3 regions of the Polaromonas sp. P1_F1 genome follow, and region 3 is predicted to be linked to each of the others. Evidence: predicted binding sites of a transcription regulator. Region 3 holds the regulator's gene; each other region holds the start of a gene.
What was found. Region 3 encodes sigma-54, which starts transcription at its own class of promoters, with help from an activator protein. Its sites were predicted from a motif close to TGGCANGNAANCTGCTTT; they were not measured.
Positions count from the first base shown of each region.

Region 1 (4,547 bases), on a different contig from region 3:
TGGTTCTCCTTTTGTTCGAGCGGTTCAGTTCTTGACTTCTTCAAACGTGAAGGCTGTTGCAAGCTTGATCAGTGCGAACTCCAGCACCAGCCCGACGATGCCGATCACGAAGATCGCGATGATGATGTTCTTGACGTTGAGGTTGTTCCACTCGTCCCAGACCCAGAAGCCGATGCCGACGCCACCGGTCAGCATCTCGGCGGCCACGATCACCAGCCAGGCGGTGCCGACAGCCAGACGAACGCCGGTCAGCATGTAGGGCAGCACGGCAGGAAAGAGGATCTTGGTCACGATCTTCCACTCGCTGAGATTGAGCACACGCGCCACGTTCATGTAGTCCTGCGGCACGCGTTGTACACCGACAGCCGTGTTGATGATCATGGGCCAGATGGAGCAAATGAAGATGGTCCAGATAGCAGCCGGGTTGGCGCCCTTGAAGACCAGCAGACCAATCGGCAACCAGGCTAGCGGCGACACCGGGCGCAAGAGGCTGATCAGCGGGTTGAACATGCGGCTCAAAAAATTGAAGCGACCGATCATGAAGCCGACCGGTATGCCGACGACGGCCGCCATGCCAAAGCCCATGGCCACGCGCTTGAGCGACGACAGCACGTTCCAGCCCACGCCCTGGTCATTCGGCCCCTTGCTGTAAAACGGGTCGCTGAAGATCTGCACCGCCTGCACAAAGGTGTCTTTGGGCGAGGGAATGCTGCCGGCCGTGCCCATGAAAACAAGCTCCCAGATCAGCACCAGCAAACCGAGGCCCAACAGGGGGGGCAGGATGGTGAGCCAGAGCCAGGAGGCATCGCGGGATGGCTTGGTGGCGGGCATGGGTTTTATTGAAACGTTCATGTTATTTTTGGCTGCGGAGCCCGTTGGATAAGCGCCGCCAGCTATCGAATTGATAGCGACGGCCTCTCTGGGCCTTTCGTTGCTGCGGCTTGCAGGGGTTGCCGCCTCCAGCGGGTTGTGAAATACGGCACTGACCATGGCGTCACCTCTTTACGTGGGAAGGTTGGGTGGGGTGTAGCGTGGATATAGCGTGGGTGTTCAGGCGTGAACCTTGAAACTGTCGGCGTATTTTTTCGGGTCCTTGCCGTCCCACACCGTGCCGTCCATCAGCTTGCTGCTGCGCATGATGTCTTTGGGAACGCTCGCCTTGGCAGCCGTCGCGGCCTGTTTGTAGACGTCGATGTGATTGATCTGTTTGGCGATGCCCAGGTAGTCCGGATGCTCCTTGATCAGGCCCCAGCGTTTGTGCTGCGTGAGGAACCACATGCCGTCGGACAGGTAAGGGAAGCTCACCGCACCGTCGTTGTAGAACTTCATGTAGTTCGGGTCGTCCCAGGTCTTGCCCATGCCGTTCTGGTAGCGGCCCAGGATGCGCTGGTTGATGGCGTCCACGCTGGTGTTGACGTAGCTCTTGTCGGCCACGGTCTCGGCCATCTTGTTTTTGTTGGAGAGGCTGGCGTCAATCCACTTGCCGGCTTCGATGATGGCGGCGGTCACGGCGCGCGCTGTATTGGGGTATTTTTTGACGAAGTCGGCCGTGGTGCCCAGCACTTTTTCAGGGTGGTCTTTCCAGACGTCCTGGGTGGTCACGGCGGTCACGCCTATGCCGTCGATGATGGCGCGGTGGCCCCAGGGCTCGCCCACGCAGAAGCCGTCCATGTTGCCCACGCGCATGTTGGCCACCATTTGCGGTGGCGGCACGGTGATGACCTTGGCGTCCTTCATCGGGTTGATGCCGTTGGCGGCCAGCCAGTAGTAAAGCCACATGGCGTGCGTGCCGGTCGGGAAGGTCTGGGCGAAGGTGTATTCGCGCTTGTCGCTGGCCATGAGCTTGGCCAGGCCCGGGCCGTCGATGGCGCCCTTGTCGGCCAGTTTCTTGGACAGCGTGATGGCCTGGCCGTTGTTGTTGAGCGTCATCAGCACAGCCATGTCCTTCTTGGGGCCGGCTGTGCCCATGTGGACGCCGTAGACCAGGCCGTAGAGCACATGGGCGAAGTCCAGTTCGCCGTTGACCAGCTTGTCGCGTACGCCGGCCCAGCTGGCTTCCTTGGTCGGGATGATCTTGACGCCGTATTTCTGGTCAATGCCCAGCACTGAGGCCATGACCACCGAGGCGCAGTCGGTCAGCGGAATGAAGCCGATCTTGACTTCCTTCTTCTCTGGTGCGTCTGAGCCCTGGGCATAGACGGCAGCGCGCAGGGCGGGGTTGATGCCCACGGCGCCTACGGCCGCGGCCTGCAGCACGGTGCGGCGAGTCAGCGAAGATTTCAGCAGTTCAGTCATGTCAGCGGCTCCTGATAGTTAAAACGAAAGACAAAAACAAAAAGGCGCTCGACCCGGGCAACACGTTGAACGTGATGCAGGGTGCGAACGCCTTTGTTCCTTGGGGGCACCACACACTTCGCCATTGAAGTGCTGTGCCGGTTGGCCATCTTTGACCAGTGCCTAGGGCATTGCAAAAGCTGTGCCAGCGATGCTGAGTGCTGTGACAGCGGGTCGTTTTGAGAAGGGAAAGTGCCCGGACGCACTGCGTGCACCAGTGGCTGCGGGGAAAGGCGGTGCGAGGCGGTGGTTTGATGCTTGCACCGTATTTGTGCGGTGCACCAATTGAGGGTTACCTGAGATCAGGCCCGGGATTTATCCCAGCAAATCCAGGGCGTCGAGCATGCGCTGGGCGACTTCGCCCAGCCGCAGGCCCTTATCCATCGCTGCCTTGCGCAGCTTTTCGAAGGCGGCCTGTTCGGTCAGGCCCTGGCGCTGCATCAGCATGCCCTTGGCCCGGTCTATGACTTTTCGGTCATGCAGCTCTGTTTTGGCGTGTGCCAGTTCCTTGCGGAGGCCCTGTTCGTGCTCAAAGCGCGCCATGGCCACGTCCAGGATAGGCCGAATGCGGTCCGGGGAGAGGCCGGCCACTACATAGGCCGACACGCCGGCGGCGACGGCATCCTTCACGTGGCTGGTGTCGTTGTCGTTGGTGAACAGCACGATGGGCCGGCGGGCGTCCCGCGTCGCCATCACCACATGCTCCAGCGAATCGCGGGCCTCGCTTTCGGCGTCCACGATGATCATGTCGGGTTGCAGTTGCGCCAGGCGCTCGTCCAGGAAGGTATCGGCCGGGAGCACCGCGACGATGTTGTAACCGTTTTCCAGCAATCCGATGCGCAGCTGGCGCGAGCGCTCGGCCAGCTCCCGCGCATGGTCGTCATCGGACACGGACTCCAGCAGGTCCGGGGCGATGATGACAAGGCGCAGGGATTGGGACGGCGTCATGCAGGATTTAGTGCAAGAAACGTGCCCCCACGGTCGTTCACTGTGTGTAACTCCTTACCTCCCCGAGGGGTCCGCCCGCCCTCCGGCCCGGCAAAGCCGGTTCCAGGGCTCATGCTGGGTTGAGGAGGGGCTCAACCAGCGGGAGCCGCGGGACTGGCTTTGCCAGACCGCAGGCACCCCCCCCTTGAGGGGGGCAGGCTACACGTAGTGAGCCTGAACGGGGGGGGCTTTACACTCGAAGGATGAGAGTCTTGGGAATCGAATCGAGTTGCGATGAAACCGGTGTGGCGCTGGTGGATGCCAGCGGCAGTGGCGTGCCGCGCCTGCTGTCGCACGCCTTGTTCAGCCAGATCGACATGCACCAGGCTTATGGTGGTGTGGTGCCTGAGCTGGCGAGCCGGGACCATATCCGGCGTGTCTTGCCTTTGACGCATCAGGTGATGGCCGAGGCGGGCAGCAGCCTGGCGCAAGTGGATGTGGTGGCGTATACACGCGGCCCTGGGCTTGCGGGTGCGCTGCTGGTGGGGGCGGGTATTGCTTGCTCGCTGGCGGCGGCGCTGGGCAAGCCTGCGATGGGTGTGCATCACCTGGAAGGGCATTTGCTGTCGCCCTTTCTGAGCGCCGACCCGCCCGAGTTTCCTTTTGTGGCGCTGCTGGTGTCTGGCGGCCATACCCAGCTGATGCGGGTGGACCGGGTCGGCAGTTACGAATTGCTCGGTGAAACCATTGACGATGCGGCAGGTGAGGCTTTTGACAAGTCGGCCAAGCTGATGGGCTTGCCTTATCCCGGCGGGCCCCATCTGTCGAAGCTGGCTGAGCACGGCGACTGCGCGGCCTTCAAGTTGCCGCGACCCTTGCTGCACAGTGGTGACCTGGATTTTTCATTTGCCGGGCTCAAAACCGCAGTGCTGACTCAGGCCAAAAAATTGGGTGCGGAGCTGGACAGCCGCAAGGCCGACCTCGCGGCATCCACGCAGGCGGCGATCGTGGAAGTATTGGTGAAAAAATCACTGGCCGCCATGGCGCAAACCGGACTCAAACGCCTGGTGGTGGCGGGCGGCGTGGGCGCCAATGCGCTGCTGCGAAGCCAGCTCAATGCCGTGTGCAAGCAACGCGGTATTCGTGTGCATTACCCGGAACTGCATTTGTGCACCGACAACGGCGCCATGATTGCGCTGGCGGCCGGCATGCGGCTGCAGGCGGGGCTTGAAACGCTTCAGCGCGACTACACGTTTGATGTGAAGCCGCGCTGGAGTTTGACCCCC
Region 1 covers NZ_JBFUBJ010000004.1:67,102-71,648, forward strand. The annotation lists gene ntrB (nitrate ABC transporter permease) at 25-831, opposite strand; gene AC1DZE_RS12450 (CmpA/NrtA family ABC transporter substrate-binding protein) at 1,051-2,295, opposite strand; gene AC1DZE_RS12455 (ANTAR domain-containing response regulator) at 2,650-3,282, opposite strand; gene tsaD (tRNA (adenosine(37)-N6)-threonylcarbamoyltransferase complex transferase subunit TsaD) at 3,525-4,547, shown strand, end outside.
Region 1: a site for sigma-54 is predicted at 2,465-2,482, ahead of AC1DZE_RS12450 (CmpA/NrtA family ABC transporter substrate-binding protein). Genes of this name have one in related genera too.

Region 2 (4,547 bases), on a different contig from region 3:
AAGCACTGCCCGTCGGGCTTGGTGCTGGCGATATAGCTGTAGCCGTAGTCGCGCATGCCGCGCGCCGGGTAGTCGCTCGGGCGTGCCATCACCAGGTCGAAGCGGCCGGTCTGCATGCCTTCTTCCAGCTGCTTGAATTCGCGCGCAAACACCACGCTGACCTTGGCCTTCATGGCTTTGCCGATCACCTCGGCCAGCCCCTGGTATTTGGCAATCACCTGGGCGTGGTCGAGGCCACCCGAAGTGCCTTCGCTGATGCCCAGTATCAGTTGCTGGGCCTGCGCCTGGGCATTGGCAGTGCCCATACAAAACTGGCTGAACCCCAACACCAGGGTCCCTAACATCCATCTCCTCAGCATAAGCCTCTCCTTATATAAAGCTCACGCATGCTACTGCGTGTGTCCGGCGCTGGCTAGCGCAATTTACCCCTGTCAACTTTTTCCACCACCCTCATGACATGGTGGGCGCCCGCTTGCATTTGCACCCCGATGACACAATCGGAAGATGCCGCAGACCACCGCCGCCCGACCGACCGAAATCATGAAGAGTCTGCCCACCTTCCTGATCGCCATGCTGCTGACTGCCCTGTCTGCCTGTAGCCCGGCGCCGCGCGCCAGCCAGGACCCGCTGTCGATTGCCCGCGCCCCGGTGGCCACGGCCATCAACGACTACCAGCGCTGTGCCCAGAGCGCCTTGCAGTCGCTGAAAGACAACCCGGAGCAGTCCGTGTTTGTGCTCGCCGATGCCGCACTGGCGGCCTGCGATGCCGGCCTGGATCAGGTGCGGCGCAGCATCCTGGCGGATAACGCAGGCCACCCTTATGTGGCCGCGTTTGCTTAAGATGCCAGCGCCAACATCCGCATTCGCACCCGCAACATGCTGGCGCACAGCCTGAACCGCGCTCGGGAAGCCGCAGCGCCGCATGCCGCGCCGGCAAAGTAATTAAGCGGGAAAACCCCCGCAGCGTTCAGCGCAAGCTCTTCACGAAGCGCAGCGCGTTCGGGGCAAGAACACCGCAGAACCGGCTTTGCCGGGCTGCAGGTGTTGCCACCCTGAGGGGGGTTCCGGCTACACGCAGTGAGCCGAGACAGGGGGCTACAAGTTATCGCAGGCCCTTCACATAGCGCGGCGCATTCGGGTCGCGCTGGCGGCGCTCTCGCGGCGACTCGCCCTCGCCGAAGATGGCACCGAATGTCGACTCGATAAAACCTGATTCAGGATAGACCTCTTCCTCGGTATCGATGGACCGGGCGCTCTGGCGGTCGGGCACAGGCGCCGGGGCAAGCACCGGCTGGCTGCGCTCCTTCACCACCTCGGACACCAACTGCACCAGCGGCACGCGTGCCTTGGGCTCGGGGGTGGCCATGATTTCTTCAAGCCGGTCGGCCCACACCGCCAGGTCCACGTGGCCATCCTCGGCGGCTTTTTCCCGCGCAAAACGCGCTATTTCGGCGGCGTATTCCTGGTTACCGGCCATCCACTCGGTGTCGGTCACGCGGCCGGTTTTGCGGCGCAACAGCACATGCAGGTGGGCCGCAACGGCAATTTTTTCACTGGAGGGCATGGTGCGCAATCCTTGAAAGTGGAGTCCGTTGTTTGTCAGTTACGTGCCCAACCGCTCGGCGTGCTGGGTGATGTCCAGGCCGTCGCTCTCGGCGGCTTCGCTGACGCGCAGGCTGACGATCAGCGAGGTGACCCACAAGGCCAGCGCCGTCATGAACAGGCTGTAGAGCATGACGGCGCCTGCGCCGATCGCCTGGGTCATCAGGCTGCCCTCGACACCGGAGATGGCCTTGCTGGCAAAGATGCCGGTCAGCAGCGAACCCACAATGCCGCCCACGCCGTGCACGCCGAACACGTCCAGTGAATCGTCGGCGTTGAGCAGGCGCTTGAGGCCCGTGGCGCCCCAGTAGCAGGCCACGCCGGCCACCAGGCCAAACACCAGGGCCGCGCGCGGCGAGACAAAGCCCGCCGCCGGCGTGATGGCGACCAGCCCGGCGACCAGGCCCGAGCACAGTCCCAGCAGGGAAGGACGCCCGCGAACAATCCATTCGGCCGCCATCCACGAGAGAGCGCCCGCGGCCGCCGCGATGTGCGTGACGGCCATCGCCAGGCCGGCCCGGCCGTCGGAGGCCACGGCGGAGCCGGCGTTAAAGCCAAACCAGCCGACCCACAGCATGCCGGCACCGGCCATGGTCAGGCCCAGGTTGAAAGGCGTAAACGGTTCACGGCCGTAGCCGTGGCGTGGCCCGAGCGCGTAGGCACAGACCAGCCCGGCAATGCCGGCATTGATGTGCACGACCGAGCCGCCGGCAAAGTCCAGCGCGCCCATGCGCGCCAGCCAGCCATTGGGCTCCCAGACCCAGTGGGCAATGGGTGCGTAAACGACGACGGTCCACAGCGACATGAACACCAGCATCGCGGAAAACCGCATGCGTTCCACAAACGATCCGACCACCAGCGCGGCCGTGATGATGGCGAAGGTCAGCTGGAACATGGCGTAGACCGACTCGGGAATGTTGGGCGCGATATGGCTCACGGCCACCTTCTGCGCATCCTTCACGTAGTCCAGCCCGGTGAACCAGAGCCGCTCGGGACCACCCAGATAGTGCCCAAGCGCACCTTTGCCGGGCGTGAAGGCGATGGAGTACCCCACCGCAAACCAGAGCAGGCTGACGACGGCACAGATGGCGACGACGCAGGCCATGACGTTGAGCACGCTTTTCCTGCGCACCATGCCGCCGTAAAAAAGGGCAATGCCGGGCAGGGTCATGAGCAATACCAGTGCGGTGGAGGTCATCATCCAGGCGGTGTCGGCACCATTGAGGGTCTCCACGCCGACCAGCCCTGGCTGCGTCAGCGGTGCCGGGGCAGCCGCAGGAGGCACAGGAAGGGGCGCAGACGCGGCAGCCATCGGAGCGGCAGGAGGCGCAGGAATCGTGGCCTGTGCGGGGGACGGTGCGACTTCCGGAGCGCTGGCAGTGACTGCTGGCGGCGCCACTGCCGGGGGAGCCGTGGTCTGTGCCAGGGCTTGCTGGCATGCCAGGCCCAAGCATAAAGACATACTCAAGGCCAGAAATCTGTTCATATGCATACGGTGCCCGCCTGTTCAATCAACCAACAATTGGTAACAACAGGCATAAGTCGTGCCAATACCGCAGTAGCTCGTGTGATGGGACTGCGACGGAAAATATGTACTGCAAAAGTGCGCAAACGATTGGCGTGGTGCCCCAAAAACATCCACAGAACCAGCGGCCGCCCAAAGCCCGGGGCCGGGAAACCCCCAATGCACTGGGACAGTGCGCCCGCTATATTGGATGACTTGCTGACGAGCCTTGCTGCTCGCAACGCGAGGAGCCGAGGAGACACGAGAGAGTCATTAAGAAGTACACAAGCAAAGCGGCATTCCACAAGAGATGCAGATTTGCAAAAAGCGCTGGCAACCCCAGCGCTTTTTTTATGCCTCCGCCGTGATGGGTAAAACCCTCAAAAACCTTTGCAACCATTGACTGTCTTGCGCAAACAGCTATCTATTTGATAGCAATTAGTCTATTCAATGCGATGGGACAATCCGGGCCATGGAATTATTCATCGTCTCGTTGGCCTCCCTGCTCGCCGGTTTTGTGGACTCTATCGTCGGGGGCGGCGGGCTGATCCTGGTGCCGGCCCTGTTTGCCGTTTTCCCCACTACCCATCCTGCCACCCTGTTTGGGGTGAACAAGGGGGCCTCGGTCTGGGGCACCGCGGTTGCCACGGCCCAATATGCCCGCCGCGTGGAGCTTCGGTGGGCGGCGCTGCTGCCGGCGGCGGCTGCGGGTTTTACCGGCTCGCTGGCAGGCGCCTGGCTGGTCACCGTCATCTCGCCGGGATTTTTGCGCAAGGCCCTGCCCTTTGTGCTGCTGGCGGTACTGCTTTACACCCTGGCCAGGAAGGAGCTGGGCCGCCACCACACGCCCCGCTTTACCGGCCGTGCCGAGACCGCGGCGGCCTGCTGCATCGGGCTGGTTTTGGGGTTTTACGACGGCTTCTTCGGCCCGGGCACCGGCAGCTTTTTTGTATTTTTATTTGTGCGCTGGCTGGGTTATGACTTTTTGAACGCGTCGGCTTCGGCCAAGCTGCTCAACACCGCCACCAACCTGGCGGCGCTGGCGCTCTTTGCCTATAAAGGCCATGTCTGGTGGCATTTCGCCCTCACGATGGCCGTGGCCAACGTAGCAGGCAGCCTGCTGGGCACCCGCCTGGCCTTGAAACATGGGGCTGGTTTTGTGCGCGGGGTGTTTATCGCCGTGGTCAGCGCGCTGATCCTGAAAACCGCTTTTGACGCATTTGCGCGCTGACGGCGTGCTGCCAGTTTGCTATTGATTTAGTAGCTTCTTGCGCACGTCCTGTATGGGTTTTCGGCGGATTTTGCTTGAAATCCGGCCATCACTGTTTAATGACCAAATTGGCGTCCAGCCCAATAAAGGCATGCGCAAGCAGCTCTCAAATCGATAGCGACGGCCGGCTCAATCGGGGTTGATGCCCGCCGCCGCCATGGGCGGCGGCAG
Region 2 covers NZ_JBFUBJ010000007.1:35,496-40,042, forward strand. The annotation lists gene AC1DZE_RS17970 (phosphate/phosphite/phosphonate ABC transporter substrate-binding protein) at 1-344, opposite strand, end outside; gene AC1DZE_RS17975 (hypothetical protein) at 505-840, shown strand; gene AC1DZE_RS17980 (hypothetical protein) at 1,103-1,564, opposite strand; gene AC1DZE_RS17985 (ammonium transporter) at 1,604-3,064, opposite strand; gene AC1DZE_RS17990 (TSUP family transporter) at 3,579-4,337, shown strand; gene mrdA (penicillin-binding protein 2) at 4,506-4,547, opposite strand, start outside.
Region 2: a site for sigma-54 is predicted at 3,135-3,152, ahead of AC1DZE_RS17985 (ammonium transporter). Genes of this name have one in related genera too.

Region 3 (4,547 bases):
AGCTACAAAGTGGCCGGCGTGCCGTCGCTGGGTATCGCGGGGCGTTATTACACCTCGTCGGACCAGACCCAAACCATGACCCGCGCGCTGCAGGTCACAGATCACCTGATCGCCCAATCCCGCAAGGCCAAATAAAGAAAGCGCCTGCGGCCGTGCGCCGCGCCAAACACTGGCTCACAAAACCCGCCCGATTTCCGGCGGGTTTTTTTATGCCCCTAATATTCCCCGTGCAAGCCATTCCCGGAGCTGGCATGGCTACAATGGCCCAACACCAAGCAGCAAGATTCGTGCCTTATGAAACACCCCATTTTTTCTTTCATCCTGCCGGTCATTCTGGTGCTGGGGGTGGCTTTCCCGGCCAGCGCCGAAAAAGCCGACCGGGACAAGCCCATGAACGCGGAGGCAGATGCCCTGCGTTATGACGACCTGAAGCAAACCAGTGTTTTTACCGGCAATGTGGTGATCACCAAGGGCACGACCATCGTGCGCGGCGAGCGCGTTGACGTCATGCAGGATCCCGAAGGCTACCAGCAGGCGGTGTCCATCGCGGCGCCCGGCAAGCTGGCGTTTTACCGGAAAAAGCGTGACGGCGTAGACGAATACATCGAAGGCGAAGGCGAACGCATTGAATATGACAGCCGTGCAGACCTGGTGAAGTTCATCAAGCGGGCGGTGGTGCGCCGCTACAACGGCGCCACCCTGGTGGACGAAACCACCGGCAGCCTGATTGTTTACGACAACAACACCGACGTCTTCACCGTGGATGGGGGCGCGCAAAATCGTACGGCCAGCAACCCCACAGGACGGGTTCGCGCCATGCTGTCACCCCGCGCGACAGCCTCGGCCCCCGTCGCGGCGCCGCCCGCAGGCCCCGCCCCGGTTCTGCGCCCCAGCACGACGCTGGGCAATGAAAAGAACTAGAAAGACCTGCACAGATGGATGTGGTGACTGACACTTCAGCGGCCCCGGCCGCTCCTGCCCTGACCCCCAGCCGCCTTGTTGCGCAAGGTCTGCAAAAATCGTACGGCAGCCGCAAGGTGGTGCAGGACGTTTCGCTGTCCGTGCAAAAAGGCGAAGTCGTGGGCCRGCTGGGCCCCAACGGCGCGGGCAAAACGACCTCGTTCTACATGATCGTGGGCCTGGTGCGCGCCGATGCAGGCGAAATTTCCATCGACGGCGAGTCGGTCGAGCACATGCCGATTCACCTGCGTGCCCGCCTGGGCCTGAGCTACCTGCCGCAGGAAGCGTCGATTTTCCGCAAGCTCACGGTCGAAGAAAACGTGCGTGCCGTGCTGGAGCTGCAGCTCGACAAAACCGGAAAGCCGCTGGGGCGCGCAGACATCGAGTCGCGGCTCGACGCGCTGCTGCAGGATTTGCGGGTAGATCATTTGCGCAACTCACCGGCACCGGCGCTCTCGGGCGGCGAGCGCCGCCGGGTCGAAATCGCGCGGGCGCTGGCAACCCAGCCGCGCTTCATCCTGCTGGATGAGCCCTTTGCCGGTATCGACCCCATTGCCGTGATCGAAATCCAGCGCATCATCGGTTTCCTCAAATCGCGCGGCATCGGCGTGCTGATCACCGACCACAACGTGCGTGAAACACTGGGCATTTGCGACCACGCCTACATCATCAGCGACGGCCATGTGCTGGCGCAAGGCACACCGTCCGAGATCGTGAACAACGCCGATGTACGAAGAGTCTATCTCGGCGAACACTTCAAGATGTGAAGATGGTTCCCCCCTGTTGTCGCTCACTTCGTGTAGCTCCCTCTCCCCCTCTGGGGACGGCGCCTGCGGCCTGGCGAAGCCAGTTCCGCGGCCCCTGCTGGCCGAAGACATGTCGTTTTATCTTTCCGCACATTTGAAAATCCAGTGAAACAAGGCCTGTCACTCCGCGTCTCGCAGCATCTTGCGCTGACGCCCCAGCTGCAGCAGTCGATCCGGCTGTTGCAGCTGTCGACGCTTGAGTTGAGCCAGGAGGTCGAGCAGATGCTCGACGAAAACCCGTTTCTGGAAGTGTCGGAAGAGACGGCGGTGCGCGAAGAGTTTGGGCTGGAGCACATCAACACGCCGGTAAGCCAGGACAGCCGCGAGTTTGAATCTGCTACGGATTCGATAGCTGGCGGCGCAGACGAGACTGGCGCTACAGCCCCGAATGACGCAGAAGTCAGTGCGGAGCCCAAGCTCGAGGAAAGCTGGGAAGGCGATGGCACGGTAGAAACCACGCCCGACGACAGCGAGTGGGGAAGCGACGCACCGGCGCGCAAGAACAACAATGAAGAGAGCGAAGCCGAGGCCTCCGACCTCACGGGCAGCCATGAGTCGCTGCAGGACCACCTGCACCGGCAATCGCTGAGCTTGCGCCTGTCGGAGGAAGATCGCGCCGCGCTGCACTTCCTCATTGAATCGCTCAACGACGACGGCTACCTTGAAGACAGCCTGGCGTCGCTCGCGGCCGGTCTTGCAAGAGATGACATGGCGCAGGCGGAAGAGCTGGAGCAGCGTTTTGCGATGGCGCTCAAGCTGCTGCACCACATGGAGCCTGCCGGTGTCGGTGCGCGCAACCTGGCGGAATGCCTGAGCCTGCAACTGCTGGACTGCAAGGACTGCGAAGAAACCCGCGCAGCCATTGCCATGTGCAAGCAGCCCATGGAGCTGCTGGCCAAGCGCGATGTCAAGCGCCTGTCGCACCTGTGTGGGTTCACCGAAGCCGCCATCAAGGGCGCCATCACGGTGATTGGCCGGCTCGACCCCAAGCCCGGGCGCCGCTTTGTGAACGTGGAGCGCAACCTGATCGTGCCCGACGTCATCGTCATCAAATCGGGCCGGGGCTTCAAGGTTTCGCTCAATGGCGACGTCATGCCGCGCCTTCGCGTGCACGACATTTATGCCAATGCCCTCAAGCAGCACAAAGGCCAGGGCGGCCAGGCGCTGCAGCAGCGCCTGCAGGAGGCCCGCTGGTTCATCAAGAACATCCAGCAGCGCTTTGACACCATCCTGCGCGTAAGCAGCGCGATTGTGGAACGGCAGAAAAACTTCTTCACGCACGGCGAACTCGCCATGCGGCCGCTGGTGCTGCGCGAAATCGCCGATGAACTGGGCCTGCATGAGTCCACCATCTCCCGCGTGACCACGGCCAAGTACATGGGCACCCCTTTCGGTACTTTCGAGCTCAAGTATTTCTTCGGTTCCGCACTCGGCACCGAAACCGGCGGCAATGCTTCCAGCACAGCGGTGCGCGCGCTCATCAAACAATTTGTCTCGTCAGAAAGCCTCAAGAAGCCGCTCAGCGACAACCAGATTTCCGAAATGCTCAAGGAGCAGGGCATTGAATGCGCCCGCCGCACCGTGGCCAAGTACCGCGAGGCGCTCCGCATCGCGCCCGCCAACCTGCGCAAATCACTCTAGCCGCCCAATCAGGCCGCGCTGCCCCGCCCCTCAAAGTCAGTCATGAATCAACTCCAACTCTTTTTACCGTGCGCCGCAGGCGTCGAAACCCTGCTGGCCACCGAGGTCAAGCGTGTCACCGGGATCGACGGCAAAGCCTGGCGCGCCGGCGTGCAGCTGCAGGCTTCGTGGCGCGACGCGTTGCAGCTCAACCTGCACAGCCGGCTGGCGCAGCGCGTGCTGATCGAGCTGCAGCACAACCAGTACCGCAGCGAACAAGACCTCTACAACGCAGCTGCCAACGTGGCCTGGGAAATCTGGTTCACGCCCAAGCAGACCTTCAAGGTCGAGATCACGGCCCAGCACAGCCCGCTGCAAAGCCTGAACTTCGCGGCGCTGAAGATCAAGGACGCGATCGCCGACCGCTTTCGCGCCAAGTTCGACGACGTGCGGCCCAGCGTCGACACGCGCTGGCCCGACGTGCGCGTCTACGTGCACCTGACGACGGACACCGTCACGGTCTACATCGACACCTCGGGCGAGCCGCTCTTCAAGCGCGGCTGGCGCGAAGACAAGGGTGATGCCCCGCTGAAGGAAACCCTGGCCGCCGCCATGATTGCCGCCAGCGGATGGGATCAGCTCTGTAAAGAAGGCGTGCCGCTCTATGACCCCTGCTGCGGCTCGGGCACCATCGCGATTGAAGCCGCGCAAATCGCCTGCAACATTGCGCCCGGCATCAACCGCCGTTTTGCCTTTCAGAAATACCTGCCCTTCCAGGGCCATGTCTGGGACGGCCTGCTCGACCAGGCCGAAGCCGCCATCACCGAACCTACAGCGCCGGTGTTCGGCAGCGACGTGTCTTTCCGCATGGTCGACTTTGCCGAACGCAATGCCGAGCGTGCCGGTGTGGCCAATGCGGTGGAATTCCGCGGCGGCGACGCCCTGCAGCGCATGCCGCCCGCGCCTTCGGGCGTGATGCTGGTGAATCCGCCTTACGGCGAGCGTATTGATGTGGCAGGTGTGGCCGGCATCACCGGCGTGCAGGGGCGCGACCAGCGCCGCCAGCAAGGACAGGCCGAAGGACGCGTGCAGCAGGACCACCGCAACCAGCCCATCGACGAATTTGGCCAGCCGCTGAACCGGGACAGCGGTGATCGGGGT
Region 3 covers NZ_JBFUBJ010000009.1:86,871-91,417, reverse strand. The annotation lists gene AC1DZE_RS20325 (thiol:disulfide interchange protein DsbA/DsbL) at 1-135, shown strand, start outside; gene lptA (lipopolysaccharide transport periplasmic protein LptA) at 295-921, shown strand; gene lptB (LPS export ABC transporter ATP-binding protein) at 936-1,727, shown strand; gene AC1DZE_RS20310 (RNA polymerase factor sigma-54) at 1,872-3,407, shown strand; gene AC1DZE_RS20305 (THUMP domain-containing class I SAM-dependent RNA methyltransferase) at 3,450-4,547, shown strand, end outside.